2 regions of the Streptomyces sp. NPDC047049 genome follow, and region 1 is predicted to be linked to the other one. Evidence: riboswitches for the same ligand, from Rfam matches in the RefSeq annotation. Region 1 holds a riboswitch; the other holds the start of a gene.
The links. A riboswitch is a leader RNA that binds a small molecule or an ion and turns the genes downstream of it on or off. The one in region 1 is predicted to bind S-adenosylmethionine.

Region 1 (7,324 bases):
CCGAGCTGGGTGCGGGGCCCGCCCGCTTCAGGGAAGAGGTGCGGTCACGCATGCCGGCGCCGGAGGAGGCCACCCGTCTGCACCTTCCGGCGGGCACGCCCGTCATCCTCATCAGCCGCACGGCCGTGACCGCCGACGGACGGACCGTCGAGGTCAACGAGATGATCCTCGACTCGTCCGCCTACGTGCTGGAGTACGACTTCGACGCCTGAGCCGCAGACCGCAAACGCTGCGCCGCCCAGTCCGGAACGGGGAGCGCCCCCGGCCCCTGACCGGTTCGGGCCGGTCAGGGGCCGGGGGCGCAGCGGTAGTGACGCGCGTCCTCCGCGGTGGGCGGGGGGATCAGTCGAGTTCGACGCCCATGTTGTGGGCGAAGCTCTGCCACTTCTCGACGGCGAAGCGCTTGTTGAGCGAGTCGGGCACGCTCGGGTGGGTGACGTAGCCCTCGACATGGAGCTCCAGGTAGCCCTTGGAGCCCGTGTAGAAGTTGAAGTAGACCTTCGAGCCCGCGCCGTCGAAGTGGCCCTTCTCCGCGGTGAAGTACCAGGCGTTCTTCATGTTGCCGAGGCCGTGGTAGCGCACCGGAGCGTCCTTGCAGGCGAAGAAGACGGCGCAGGCCTCAAGGTTGATGCGCTGGTTCTCCTTCGGGAACTTCTTGGGCGCCCCCTTGACGGGGAACGTGCAGTTGAAGCAGTGCTTCAGCGACTTCATCGCCTTGGCCGGGCTCACCCTGAGGCCCGGGTAGTGCGCGTTGTTGGGCTTGACGGTGAAGCGCTCGTCGTACAGCTTGCGCAGGCCCGCCGCCGCGACCTTGGTGCCCGCGGAGTGGGTGGCGGCAGCCTTGGTCACGGGCTGCTGTGCCGAGTCGGCCGACTGCGCCTGAGCGGGCGTCGCAGTGGCCAGCACCCCCACTGCCGTCACGGCGGTGAGGATCTTCCCCGTAGAAATACGCATGAACAGACTTCCCCCTGGTCAGACTGGAATGATCAAGAACGCTGTCACCCTACTCGGTCCGACTACTCGCGGGTAAGGGAATATGCGTTTCCCTCCTGGGAGTTGGGGGAGGTGGGCCGCGTGACGTCCGGGGTCGCCAGGTCAGGGGGGCGCTGGGGTCGGCACCGGCGACACGCCCGGGGTGCGGCTTCGGATGCCGTCCGTCGTCACCTGTCAGCCGCGGGGAGGCCGAGGGGCGCCGCCCCTCACGCCGCCCGCCGCTCCGCGTACTCCGGGATCTCGGCCATCGGCGGACGCTCCTCGGTGTCCACGTCCGTCGTACGGGGGACGAAGCCGTCGGCGCCGCGGTCGAACTGGGTGAGCCGGGGGCGCACCAAGTGGCCGCGGGCCAGGCGGAGCTGGGCGGTGCGGTAGATCGCGGCGGCCATCCGGCCGAGGGCCTGGCCGTCCTGGTGGCGGTGTTTGCGGACGCCGACGTCGACCTGGGCGAGGGCGTCGAGGCCGACGGTGTGCAGGGCGTCGACGAGCAGGCCGAGCTCGACGCCGTAGCCGACGGGGAAGGGGAGGCGTTCGAGGAGGGAGCGGCGGGCCGCGTACTCGCCGCCCAGCGGCTGGACGAAGCCGGCCAGCTGCGGCCAGTGCAGGTTCAGCAGCGGGCGGGCGACCAGCTCGGTGACCCGGCCGCCCTGGCCGGCGCCGGCGCCCTCGGTGCCGGTCTCCAGCGGGCGGTCGTACATCGCCTTCACGAACTGGATGTCCGGCTCGGTCAGCAGCGGGCCGACGATCCCGGAGACGAAGGCGGCGGAGAATTCGCGCAGGTCGGCATCGATGAAGCAGATGATGTCGCCGGTGGTGGCCAGCAGGGAGCGCCACAGCACCTCGCCCTTGCCGGGGAGGGCCGGCAGCCGCGGCAGGACGCTGTCGCGGGGGACCACCCGGGCGCCGGCCGCCGCCGCGACCTCGGCGGTGCGGTCGGTGGAGCCGGAGTCCAGCACGATCAGCTCATCGACGAGCGGGACCGGCCCGGTCATCAGCTCGGCGCGGATCACCGCCACGATCGCCCCGACCGTGGCCTCCTCATCGAGCGCCGGCAGGACGACACTGACCGTGCGGCCCGACTGGTGCTTCGCCTCCAGCAGCTGCCCCAGCGGGCGGTCCGCGGCGGACCAGGAGCGGCTGCTCAGCCAGCGCTCCACCTCTTCCAGCACGTCTACGACTCCTCGGTCGCCGCCGGATCGGCGGCCTTGTGATCCATCTCGCGGTTCGGACGACTATCTCAACCGTCAGTGCCGTCGGTTACAGTCTTGAACAACGCGGATGACCGTCGCATGTCGGGGTCCGCGCCACAAACGCCTGGGTTTCGGCCCAGCGCCATACCGCTCATCCAGAGGGGCAGAGGGATACGGCCCGTTGAAGCCCCGGCAACCCTCCAGCCGGTCTTGCCGCAAGGACGCTGACGTCCCGCGCGCGAGGCTCCCGGCTAGGGAAGGTGCCAAATCCGTCTCGTGGCGAGATTCGCCGCGAGGAAGATGAGGAGAAAGGGCCTCGCCTCCATGGCTGTGCAAGTCACCGAAAACACCCCCACCGTCGCTCTGGGCCCCGCTGTCGCGCTGTCCTGCCGCGAGTGCGGACAGCGCAATCCGCTCGGCCCGATCTTCGCGTGCCAGGACTGTTTCGGGCCGCTCGAAGTCGCGTACGACCTGCCGAGCGGCGACCCCGAGGGTCTGAAGAAGCAGATCGAGGCCGGTCCGGACAACATCTGGCGCTACGCCCCGCTGCTGCCCGTCCCCGCCGACGTCGCCGACAAGCCCAACCTGAACCCCGGCTTCACCAAGCTCGTCCAGGCCGACCGGCTCGCCGCCGAGCTGGGCGTCACCGGCGGGCTGTACGTCAAGGACGACTCGGGCAACCCGACGCACTCCTTCAAGGACCGCGTCGTGGCGATCGCCGTCGAGGCCGCCCGCGCCTTCGGCTTCACCACCCTCTCCTGCTCCTCCACCGGCAACCTCGCCGGCGCGGTCGGCGCCGCGGCGCGCCGGGCCGGCTTCAAGTCCTGCGTGTTCATCCCGCACGACCTGGAGGCCGGCAAGGTCGTCATGGCCGCGGTCTACGGCGGTGACCTGGTCGGCATCGAGGGCAACTACGACGACGTCAACCGCTTCTGCTCCGAGCTCATCGGCGACCCGCTGGGCGAGGGCTGGGGCTTCGTCAACGTCAATCTGCGCCCCTACTACGGCGAGGGTTCCAAGACCCTGGCGTACGAGATCTGCGAGCAGCTGGGCTGGCGGCTCCCGGACCAGATCGTCATCCCGATCGCGTCCGGCTCGCAGCTCACGAAGATCGACAAGGGGCTCAAGGAGCTGATCGCCCTCGGCCTGGTCGAGGACAAGCCGTACAAGATCTTCGGCGCCCAGGCGGAGGGCTGCTCCCCGGTGTCCGCGGCCTTCAAGGACGGGCACGACGTGGTCCGCCCGCAGAAGCCGAAGACCATCGCCAAGTCGCTGGCGATCGGCAACCCGGCCGACGGCCCGTACGTGCTCGACATCGCCCGCCGCACGGGCGGCGCGGTCGAGGACGTCAACGACGAGCAGATCGTGGACGCGATCAAGCTGCTGGCCAGGACGGAAGGCATCTTCGCGGAGACCGCGGGCGGCGTGACCGTCGGCGTGACCAAGAAGCTGATCGAGGACGGCGTGCTCGACCCGTCCCTGACCACCGTCGTCCTGAACACCGGAGACGGCCTCAAGACGCTGGACGCGGTCGCCCCGACCTCCGGTCCCACGGCCACGATCCGTCCGGACCTGGACGCGTTCCGCGCGGCCGGCCTGGCCGGCTGAGGCCGCCGGCCCCGTCCGCGCACGGGGCCGCGCCACCTCCGCCGCGAGGCCGCCGGCCCGTCCGCCACGAGGCCGCGCCACCGTCCCCGAACTCGTACTCCGCAATACCCGGAAGGCAGAACCATGAGCGTGAAGGTCCGCATCCCCACCATCCTCCGCACCTACACCGGCGGCCAGGCCGAGGTCGCCGCCGAGGGCGCGACCCTCTCCGAGGTGATCGCCGACCTGGAGCAGAACCACCAGGGCATCGCCGCCCGGGTGCTCGACGACGCCGGCAAGCTGCGCCGCTTCGTGAACGTCTACGTCAACGACGACGACGTGCGCTTCGAGCAGGGCCTTCAGACGCCGACCCCGGACGGTGCGGGCGTCTCGATCATTCCGGCGGTAGCCGGAGGCTGCTGATTTGCGCCAATTCTTGGCCTGCTTGACCGGAATTGCCCCGTCCGCCAGAAAGCGGACGGGGCAATTCCATGTTGTGAAAGGAGATACCATTGGGGTGATACCCCTCCGCTATAGCGCGTGCGTGTGCCGAACGCATATGAGATCGCGATCAGTTGTGCCCAAAGTGTGGGCAACATATGTCGCTTAGGTGAGCTATGCCCGGCCCGACTTGCCCGGGAGAACCGGGATTTCGCCGCATATAGCCGATTCTCCGGCCCCAGAATTCTCGTCCGATTGACCTGTTGCGCTGGGCATCTGTGCAGATACATTCAGCGGCGGTCGACGCGTTCCGGCGCACACCCCACAGGGCTTTCATGGGGTGAGGTCTGACCCGGGTCCGCGGAGTGCGGTCCTGCGCAAGGGCCAGTAATAGGGGAGTTAGGCATGGCTCAGGGCACCGTCAAGTGGTTCAACGCGGAGAAGGGGTACGGCTTCATCGCGGTCGACGGTGGTGCGGATGTTTTCGTCCACTACAGCGCGATCCAGATGGACGGTTACCGCACCCTTGAGGAGGGTCAGCGGGTCGAGTTCGAGATCTCGCAGGGCCAGAAGGGGCCGCAGGCGGACATGGTCCGGGTGGCCGGCTGAGGCGCCGACCGACTGCTGCGTAGTGAAGGCCCGTACCCCTGAGGGGTGCGGGCCTTCTGCTGTCCGCTGACGGCGGCCTTCGGCTGTCGCCACGCCCGTCGACCGCTGTTCGCTGTCCGCTGTCGGCGGACGGGCGGGTGCGGGGCGGGTGCGGGCTGCGGGCCGGCGGACCCCGGGGGACCTGCCTCACCCGTCATTCCCACGGGGCTCGGGCGCCACCCCGATGGGAGGCATCTTCGAAGCTGCCTTGCACTCACGGGGGGCGAGTGCTAATCATTGCGTTAGCACTCTCCCAGTGAGAGTGACAACGAAGGACCGGGTCGGTGAGGCCCGTAGGCCGGGTGGGGCAAGGAACCACACAGGTCTGCAGGTCGTCCGTCGCGGGCGCCAGCCAGGTCCGGAGCAATCCACCCCAGTCCGGGAGGACCACTTCACATGGCCAAGATCATCGCGTTCGACGAGGAGGCACGGCGCGGTCTCGAGCGCGGGATGAACCAGCTCGCCGACGCCGTCAAGGTCACCCTCGGCCCCAAGGGCCGCAACGTCGTCCTCGAGAAGAAGTGGGGCGCCCCCACGATCACCAACGATGGTGTGTCCATCGCCAAGGAGATCGAGCTCGAGGACCCGTACGAGAAGATCGGCGCCGAGCTGGTCAAGGAGGTCGCGAAGAAGACGGACGACGTCGCCGGTGACGGCACGACGACCGCGACCGTCCTGGCCCAGGCTCTGGTCCGCGAGGGCCTGCGCAACGTCGCCGCCGGCGCCAACCCGATGGCCCTCAAGCGCGGCATCGAGCGCGCCGTCGAGGCCGTCTCCGCCGCCCTGCTGGAGCAGGCCAAGGACGTGGAGACCAAGGAGCAGATCGCTTCGACCGCCTCCATCTCCGCCGCTGACACCCAGATCGGCGAGCTGATCGCCGAGGCCATGGACAAGGTCGGCAAGGAAGGCGTCATCACCGTCGAGGAGTCCCAGACCTTCGGTCTGGAGCTGGAGCTCACCGAGGGTATGCGCTTCGACAAGGGCTACATCTCGGCGTACTTCGCGACCGACATGGAGCGCATGGAAGCCGCGCTCGACGACCCGTACATCCTGATCGTCAACTCGAAGATCAGCAACGTGAAGGACCTGCTCCCGCTGCTGGAGAAGGTCATGCAGTCGGGCAAGCCCCTGCTGATCATCGCCGAGGACGTCGAGGGCGAGGCCCTGTCGACCCTGGTCGTCAACAAGATCCGTGGCACCTTCAAGTCCGTCGCCGTCAAGGCCCCGGGCTTCGGTGACCGCCGCAAGGCCATGCTCGGCGACATCGCCATCCTCACCGGTGGCACCGTCATCTCCGAGGAGGTCGGCCTCAAGCTGGAGAACGCCGGTCTCGAACTGCTCGGCCGCGCCCGCAAGGTCGTCATCACCAAGGACGAGACCACCATCGTCGACGGTGCCGGCGACAGCGAGCAGGTCCAGGGCCGGGTCAACCAGATCCGCGCCGAGATCGAGAACAGCGACTCGGACTACGACCGCGAGAAGCTGCAGGAGCGTCTGGCGAAGCTGGCCGGCGGCGTGGCCGTCATCAAGGCCGGTGCCGCCACCGAGGTCGAGCTCAAGGAGCGCAAGCACCGCATCGAGGACGCCGTTCGCAACGCGAAGGCGGCCGTCGAAGAGGGCATCGTCGCCGGTGGTGGCGTGGCCCTGCTCCAGGCCTCCTCGGTCTTCGAGAAGCTGGACCTGGACGGCGACGAGGCCACCGGCGCCAACGCCGTGAAGCTCGCGCTGGAGGCCCCGCTCAAGCAGATCTCCGTCAACGGCGGCCTTGAGGGCGGCGTCGTGGTGGAGAAGGTGCGCAACCTGCCCGTGGGTCACGGCCTCAACGCCGCGACCGGCGACTACGTCGACATGATCGCCGAGGGCATCATCGACCCGGCCAAGGTCACGCGCTCCGCGCTGCAGAACGCCGCCTCCATCGCGGCGCTGTTCCTCACCACCGAGGCCGTCATCGCCGACAAGCCGGAGAAGGCCGCCGCGGCGGGCGCTCCGGGCGGCATGCCGGGCGGTGACATGGACTTCTGATCCTCGCGGATCAGACACCGGTCCTCCCGGACCGCACGTCCAGACGTACGTCGGGGCGGCACCCTCCTCCCAGGGGGTGCCGCCCCGGCGGCGTTTTCGGGGGCGTCCGGCGTCGGCTGCGGCTGGGACGTGTCTTTCGGACAGGACGCTTCACTACACGGTGACGTCCGGCCCGGCGAGGGCCGCTCGCGCCTCTTGGATGCCCGGGGCGCCGGATGCAGATACAGGACGCGATCGTGTCCGGGGCGAGTGCTGCTCTCAGAGCGGCCCGAGGCCAGTGACGTACCGAGTGGAGGCGGAGCCACCCGTCGGATCAGGCGTCGGCGAGGAAGTCGATGGCGCGTTCATCCAGTTCGGCCGCGCAGCGTACGCCGCGGGCGCGGAATCGGGCGAGGTCGCCGCGCATGCGGGTGACTGCCTTGCGGGTGCGCACGGACCGTACG
Region 2 (7,324 bases), on a different contig from region 1:
GACAAGATCGTCTTCATCTGGCCGATCGGTCACATCAGCGCGCTGAACTTCGCGCTCGGTCTGACCCTCGGCGCGGCGCTGTTCTGCATCGGCGCCGGTGCGGTCCACTGGGCCCGCACGCTGATGTCGGACGAGGAGGTCGCCGACGAGCGCCACCCGATCGAGGCCGCCCCCGAGGTCAAGGCCAAGGTCATGGCGGACTTCGCGGCGGGTGCCAAGGAGTCGCAGATCGGCCGCCGCAAGCTGGTCCGCAACACGATGTTCGGTGCGCTGGCCCTGGTGCCGCTCTCCGGCGTCGTCCTGCTGCGCGACCTCGGCCCGCTGCCCGGGAACAAGCTGCGCACCACGAACTGGAAGAAGGGCGTCCGGCTCGTCAACCAGTCCACCAACCTCCCGCTGCGTCCCGAGGACATCGCGGTCGGCTCCCTGACGTTCGCCAAGCCCGAGGGCCTGGAGGAGAACGACGAGGAGTTCGCCGAGAAGATCGCCAAGGACGCCCTGATGCTCGTGCGGATCCAGCCGCAGGACATCAAGGACAAGCACGAACTCTCCTGGTCGCACGAGGGCATCGTGGCGTACTCGAAGATCTGCACCCACGTGGGTTGCCCGATCAGCCTGTACGAGCAGCAGACGCACCACGTGCTCTGCCCGTGCCACCAGTCGACGTTCGACCTCTCTGACGGCGGACGGGTGATCTTCGGTCCGGCCGGACACGCCCTGCCGCAGCTGCACATCACGGAGAAGGACGGCTTCCTGGAGGCCGCAAGCGGCTTCGAGGAGCCCGTCGGCCCGAGCTTCTGGGAGCGCGGATGAGTAACGAGACAACCGCGACCAGCACACGCCGTGGCCCGGCGCCACGGGGCGAGCGGATCGCGGACTGGGCGGACGGACGGCTGGGCATCTACAGCCTCGCCAAGTCCAACATGCGCAAGATCTTCCCGGACCACTGGTCCTTCATGCTGGGTGAGGTCGCGCTCTACAGCTTCATCATCATCATCCTGACCGGTGTCTACCTGACGCTGTTCTTCCACCCGAGCATGGCCGAGGTGACCTATCACGGTTCCTATGTGCCCATGCAGGGGATCCGGATGACCCAGGCCTTCGAGTCGACGCTGGACATCAGCTTCGACGTGCGCGGCGGCCTGCTGATCCGCCAGATCCACCACTGGGCCGCGCTGGTCTTCCTGGCCGCGATGATGGTCCACATGATGCGGGTGTTCTTCACCGGCGCCTTCCGCAAGCCGCGCGAGGTCAACTGGCTGTTCGGCTTCCTGCTGTTCGTGCTGGGCATGTTCACCGGCTTCACCGGCTACTCGCTCCCCGACGACCTGCTCTCCGGCACCGGTGTGCGGTTCATCGAGGGCGTCATCCTGGCGATGCCGCTGGTCGGTTCGTACCTGCAGTTCTTCATCTTCGGCGGGGAGTTCCCGGGGCACGACATCATCCCGCGGTTCTTCACGGTGCACGTCCTGCTGCTGCCGGGCATCATGCTCGGCCTGCTGGTGGCGCACCTGATCCTGGTCTTCTACCACAAGCACACCCAGTTCCCGGGTGCCGGCAAGACCAACAACAACGTCGTGGGCATGCCGCTGCTGCCGGTCTACATGGCCAAGGCCGGAGGCTTCTTCTTCCTGGTCTTCGGTGTGATCGCCGCCATCGCCGCGATCGCCAGCATCAACCCGGTGTGGGCCATCGGCCCGTACCGCCCCGACCAGGTGTCCACCGGCGCCCAGCCCGACTGGTACATGGGCTTCGCCGAGGGTCTGGTGCGTGTCATGCCGGGCTGGGAGTGGAACTTCTGGGGCCACACCCTCAACCTGGGCGTGCTCGTCCCGATCCTGGTCTTCCCGCTGGTCCTGGTCGCGATCGCGGTCTACCCGTTCGTCGAGTCCTGGGTCCGCGGCGACAAGCGCGAGCACCACATCCTGGACCGCCCGCGCAACGTCCCGACCCGTACCGGCTTCGGTGTCGCCTGGCTGGTCGCGTACTTCGTGATGCTGATCGGTGGCGGCAACGACCTGTGGGCCACCCACTTCCACCTGTCGATCAACTCGATCACCTGGTTCGTCCGGATCGCGTTCTTCGTCGGGCCGGTGCTGGCCTTCATCGCCACCAAGCGGATCTGCCTGGGTCTGCAGCGCCGCGACAAGGACAAGGTGCTGCACGGCCGCGAGTCCGGCATCATCAAGCGCCTGCCGCACGGTGAGTTCATCGAGGTCCACGAGCCGCTCGACCAGGAGCAGCTGCACGTGCTCACCCAGCACGAGCAGCCCGCGCCGATCGAGCTCGGCCCCGAGGTCGACGAGAACGGTGTGGCACGCAAGGTGTCGCGCTCGCAGAAGCTGCGGGCCAAGCTCTCCAAGAGCTACTACGGCGAGGACAGCGTCATCGCCAAGCCCACGGTCGAGGAGTACAAGGAGATCACCAGCGGCCACGGCCACCACTGATCACCGCGGCGCCTCATGGCGCACCGTAGGAGCACGCCACCCAGAGGGCCCCGTCCGATGACCGGACGGGGCCCTCCGGCCTGCCCGGCGGCTCGATAGGGTGAACGCACAAGCAGGACACAAATCAGGAGTGTGGACCATGAACGTTGCGACCCCCCTCGGCGGCGACAGCGTGGCGGCCCACACCTGGCCGGGCATCCTCAACGCCCTGCTCGACGGCCGGGACCTCGCCGCGGAGGACACCGCATGGGCGATGGACCGGATCATGCGGGGCGATGCCAGCGATGCCCAGATCGCCGGCTTCGCGGTGGCGCTGCGGGCAAAGGGCGAGACCGTCGCCGAGATCTCCGGGCTCGTCCGGGCCATGTACGAGCACGCCCGGCTGATCGAGGTGCCGGGACCGAGCGTGGACATCGTCGGCACCGGCGGCGACGGCGCCAAGACGGTCAACATCTCCACGATGTCCTCGATCGTGGTGGCCGGCACCGGCGCCAAGGTCGTCAAGCACGGCAACCGCGCGGCGTCCTCGGCCAGCGGCGCCTCCGACGTGCTGGAAAAGCTCGGCGTCAACCTCGACCTCACCCCCCGGCGGGTCACCGAGGTCGCCCGGGAAGCGGGCATCACCTTCTGCTTCGCGGTGAAGTTCCACCCCTCGCTGCGGCACGTCGCCAACGCCCGGGCCCAGCTCGGCATCCGCACCACGTTCAACGTGCTGGGCCCGCTGACCAACCCCGCGAAGGTCCGCGCCCAGGCGACCGGCGTCGCGGACGCCCGGATGGCGCCGATCCTCGCCGGGGTGCTCGCCGAGCGCGGCTCGTCGGCGCTGGTCTTCCGCGGCGACGACGGCCTGGACGAGCTGACCACCACCGCGACCTCCCGGGTCTGGATCGTCCGGGACGGCACGGTGCGCGAGGAGGCCTTCGACCCGCGCGACGTGGGCATCGGCCTGGTGCCGGTGGAGGCGCTGCGCGGCGCCGACGCGTCGTACAACGCGGAGGTGGCCCACCGGCTGCTGGACGGGGAGACCGGTCCGGTGCGCGATGCGGTGCTGCTGAACTCCGCGGCGGCGCTGGTCGCGCTGGAGCCCTCCGACGCCCCGCTGGCCCAGCAGATCCGGGCCGGTATCGACAGGGCCGCCGCCGCGATCGACTCGGGGGCGGCCCGGCAGGCCCTGGAGCGCTGGGTGACCGCCAGCAACACCTGAGCGCCCGGTGACGCGGCGTGTGACGCAAGCCCCGGTCCGGTATACGGACCGGGGCTTGCGTGATGTTGCCCGTATGGCATGATTCTGCGCAGGTCACGAGTGACAGCGATGCAGGCCCCGGCCCGCTGTCCGGCAACCCTCCTTCCGTGGCGGGGTGCCCCGGGTGATGACCAGGCCGTAGGCAGCGAGGTCTGCGGCAAGCGCGGATCCCTCGCCAGGGATCCTGGTCCCCGAGGGAGAACTTCCGTGAATCAGCGAATGCGATAGGGCTCGACGGCCCCTTTTCCGCATCCCCTTTTTCTTTCCGCTGCGGCGCCCTGCCGTGCGCTGTGCGCACCCCGACGCGCTCCGCCCCGCAGCGAATTCACTTGCTTCTTACGGGAGTTCGCCATGTCCGTTTCCGCCGTTGCCGCCGACCGCTCCGTCTGTGCCCCGCTGCCCGTCCTCGGCCGGGACGTCCGCGTCCCGCTGGTGACCGGCGGCGAGGTCGACTACGCCGCGCTGGACTACGCCGCCAGCGCCCCCGCACTGCAGCGGGTCTGGGACGACGTGGCGGCCTACGCCCCCTACTACGGCAGCGTGCACCGCGGCGCCGGGTACCTCTCGCAGCTCTCCACCGACCTCTTCGAGAACAGCCGCCGGACCATCGCGGAGTTCCTGGGCTGTGGAGCCGAGGACCAGGTGGTCTTCACCCGTTCGACCACGGACTCCCTCAACCTGCTCGCCTCCGTCCTCCCGCAGGACACCCGGGTCTTCGTCTTCGAGACCGAGCACCACGCCTCGCTGCTGCCGTGGGAGCAGCGTGCGGACGTCACCGTGACCTACCTCAACGCGCCCCGCACCCCGCAGCAGGCGGTGGACACCCTGGAGAAGGCGCTGGCCGAGCGCGATCCCTACGGGCCGGCGCTGGTCTGTGTGACCGGTGCTTCCAACGTGACCGGTGAGCTGTGGCCGGTGCGGGAGCTGGCGGCCGCCGCGCATGCGCACGGCGCGCGCATCGTGCTGGACGCGGCGCAGCTCGTCCCGCACCACCCCGTGGACATCGCGGAGCTGGACGTCGACTGGGTCGCCTTCTCCGGGCACAAGCTGTACGCGCCGTTCGGCGCCGGTGTCCTGGCCGGCCGCGCGGACTGGCTGCAGGCCGCCGCCCCGTATCTGGCCGGCGGCGGCGCCAGCCGCAAGGTCTCCCGGCGCACGGACGGCGGAGTCGACGTCGAGTGGCACTCCACCGCCGCCCGTCACGAGGCCGGTTCGCCCAACGTCATCGGCGCCTACGCCATCGCCTCGGCCTGCCAGGCCCTGACCGAGGCCGGTTTCGAGGACCTGGCCGCCCGCGAGCAGACGCTGATCGCCCGGGTGCGGGCGGGCCTGGCCGAGGTGCCCGAGGTGAACCTGCTCTCGCTCTTCGGCGAGGACGCGGCGCGGGTGGGCGTCTTCTCCTTCGTCGTCGAGGGCTGGAACAGCTCGCACTTCGCCGCGGCACTCTCGGCGGAGTACGGCATCGGCGTCCGTGACGGCCTGTTCTGCGCCCACCCCCTCGTCCGCACCCTCCTGGGCAGCGAACCGCAGGACCCGGGAGAGTGCGGCGCCCCGGAGGCGGCCCCCGGCGAGCGCTCCCTGAACGCCATCCGCGTCAGCGTGGGCGTCGGCACGCCGGACGAGCACGTCGACCGCTTTCTCCGAGCGGTCAAGGAACTGGTCACGAACGGCGCCCGCTGGAACTACCAGACGGAGGACGGCCGTTGCGTTCCCGCGCGTAGCGCGGTTTGATCCCCACGTTTTTGTCTTTCCCACCGTTTCGCTGCGCTTTGCCTTCGCCCGTTTTTAGCTTTCCCGCCGTTTCGCCTGCGCCTGGCGGCGGGCGGGGCGGGTCCGCTGCGCGGGGCTGTGGGTGCGGTGACGGGCCGGAGGGGCCGGTGTGTGGGACTGCTTCGCTTTACGTCCCACACACCGGCCCCTCCGGCCCGTCCCCTCCCGTGGGGGAGTGTGTTTCCGGGGGTGGGGGCGGGCCGTCTGCCCGGGCCCGGCCGCCGTGCGTACCTGCTTGGCGGATTCCCGTGGCTACTCCAGGGTCCAGCGGACCTTGTCGCCGCCCTTGATGGCGGTATGGCAGGGGCCCTTCTTGATCTTTTCCTCGTTCACGTACGCGTTCCACTTCTTCTTGCCCTCGGCGACGTCGCCGTGGATCTCGGTGACGACGAAATCCTGGGCTTTGGTGTCCCAGCGCGCCTTGACGCCGCCGAGGCCGTACTGCTCATCGGCGTCGACCAGGGCCGTGAGGGGCGTGGGCGAGAGGCCGTCGGCGGCGCAGTAGAAACCGCCCAGGAGTGTGCGCGGTCCCGTGATGACGAGTCCTACGCTGGCGGTGTAGGGGCCGCCGGTGACGCCGACGCGGACCCGGACGTCTCCCGGGGAAGCGAGGGCGGGCGGCGGCACCGCGAGAGCCAGGGCGAGGCCCAGCCCGAGCGCGATGACGGGGGTGGCCCTGCGGGCCAGCGCGGACGGCACGGTTGCTCACCTTTCGTCGGTCCAGCTCCACCCGCCACGAAACCACCGGCCTCCGGGGTCGGCGAGAGATGCGCCGCCAAATGCGTGCCCTGCCGCCCCGTGTGCCGCCAATTGCGTGTGCCGCCCGGCCCTCAGACGGATCGTCACGGACCGCTCTGGAGATAGATCTGCGCTGACGGCAGGCCCGGCAGCAGGTCCGGCCCTCGCACAATCTGGTCTCCCCGTGATCGCACGGCTCCGGCAGGCGGTCGCCCCGGCTGACGGCGATCCGTAATACGCCCCGCAGCGCCTGGTGGAGTGCGGCGGCCGTCCGGCACAGCTCCGGGATATCAGTGCCCCGTACGGCGGGCAGGGGCCCGGTCTCGTCCAGCAGTGCCTCGGCGGCGGCGATCAGGTCGTCCTCGGCCTGGTCGGCCAGCAGGGACAGGGGGCTGTCGGGGTTGTCCGTGCTCAGGTAGCACGGGCCACCGTCCGGTCTGGTCCACGGCAGCAGCCGCGGGGGCGAACACCGTGACGGCGAACTCTCGTACATATGACTCGCTTCCTTCGCATCGGCACCGCTCACTACCGTGTGTATCGCCATCGCCACCCTGTGGGACATGGCCTCAACGCAGGTGTCTCGTCCGCCTGTTGAGCTGGGACGACCGAGAGCTGACGGATATGAAGTTCACGTCGAAGGAACTGACCCCGTACCTGTCCGCACGCCACTTCTTCGGAGCCGAACAGCGCCGCCACCGCGAGCGCGCGAAGCTGTCGCTGGTGCAGTTGGCGGAGATCGTCAACTTCGGCAAGAGCACGCTGGCGCGCGTCGAGGCGGCGGAGCTGATGCCACCCCCGGAACTACCCGCCGCACTCGACGCGGCATTCGGCACGGAGGAGCACTTCCACGGCCTGTACCAGTTGGCGAAGAGGGAGGCGCACCCGGATCAGTACCGGCGCTTCATGGACTTCGAGGCACGTGCCGAGGTGATCGAGGTCTTTGAACCGCAGGCCGTGCCTGGATTGCTGCAGACCAGGCAGTACGCGCGGGCGTTCGTGGGCTGCCTGGACAATCTCTCCGAGGAACAGGTGGAGGAGCGCGTCAACGCCCGGATTTCCCGGCAGGACCGTCAGCGCTCGGACTCGCCGCCGTACCGGTGGGCGATCATCGACGAGGCCGTGCTGC

Region 2: it holds a riboswitch for S-adenosylmethionine, as region 1 does, so the genes downstream of both, ABZ851_RS34630 (aminotransferase class V-fold PLP-dependent enzyme) here and thrC (threonine synthase) in region 1, are expected to answer to the same signal.

The regions. Positions count from the first base shown of each region.
Region 1 is NZ_JBEYVM010000012.1:152,483-159,806, forward strand. Features, by position in the region: gene ABZ851_RS25035 (GntR family transcriptional regulator) at 1-212, shown strand, start outside; gene ABZ851_RS25040 (hypothetical protein) at 343-954, opposite strand; gene ABZ851_RS25045 (glucosyl-3-phosphoglycerate synthase) at 1,200-2,162, opposite strand; SAM riboswitch class I at 2,332-2,490, shown strand; gene thrC (threonine synthase) at 2,508-3,791, shown strand; gene ABZ851_RS25055 (MoaD/ThiS family protein) at 3,915-4,193, shown strand; gene ABZ851_RS25060 (cold-shock protein) at 4,617-4,820, shown strand; gene groL (chaperonin GroEL) at 5,256-6,881, shown strand; gene ABZ851_RS25070 (hypothetical protein) at 7,195-7,324, opposite strand, start outside.
Region 2 is NZ_JBEYVM010000027.1:14,194-21,517, forward strand. Features, by position in the region: gene ABZ851_RS34615 (Rieske 2Fe-2S domain-containing protein) at 1-813, shown strand, start outside; gene ABZ851_RS34620 (ubiquinol-cytochrome c reductase cytochrome b subunit) at 810-2,447, shown strand; gene trpD (anthranilate phosphoribosyltransferase) at 2,587-3,651, shown strand; SAM riboswitch class IV at 3,743-3,860, shown strand; gene ABZ851_RS34630 (aminotransferase class V-fold PLP-dependent enzyme) at 4,042-5,421, shown strand; gene ABZ851_RS34635 (hypothetical protein) at 5,713-6,159, opposite strand; gene ABZ851_RS34640 (helix-turn-helix transcriptional regulator) at 6,820-7,324, shown strand, end outside.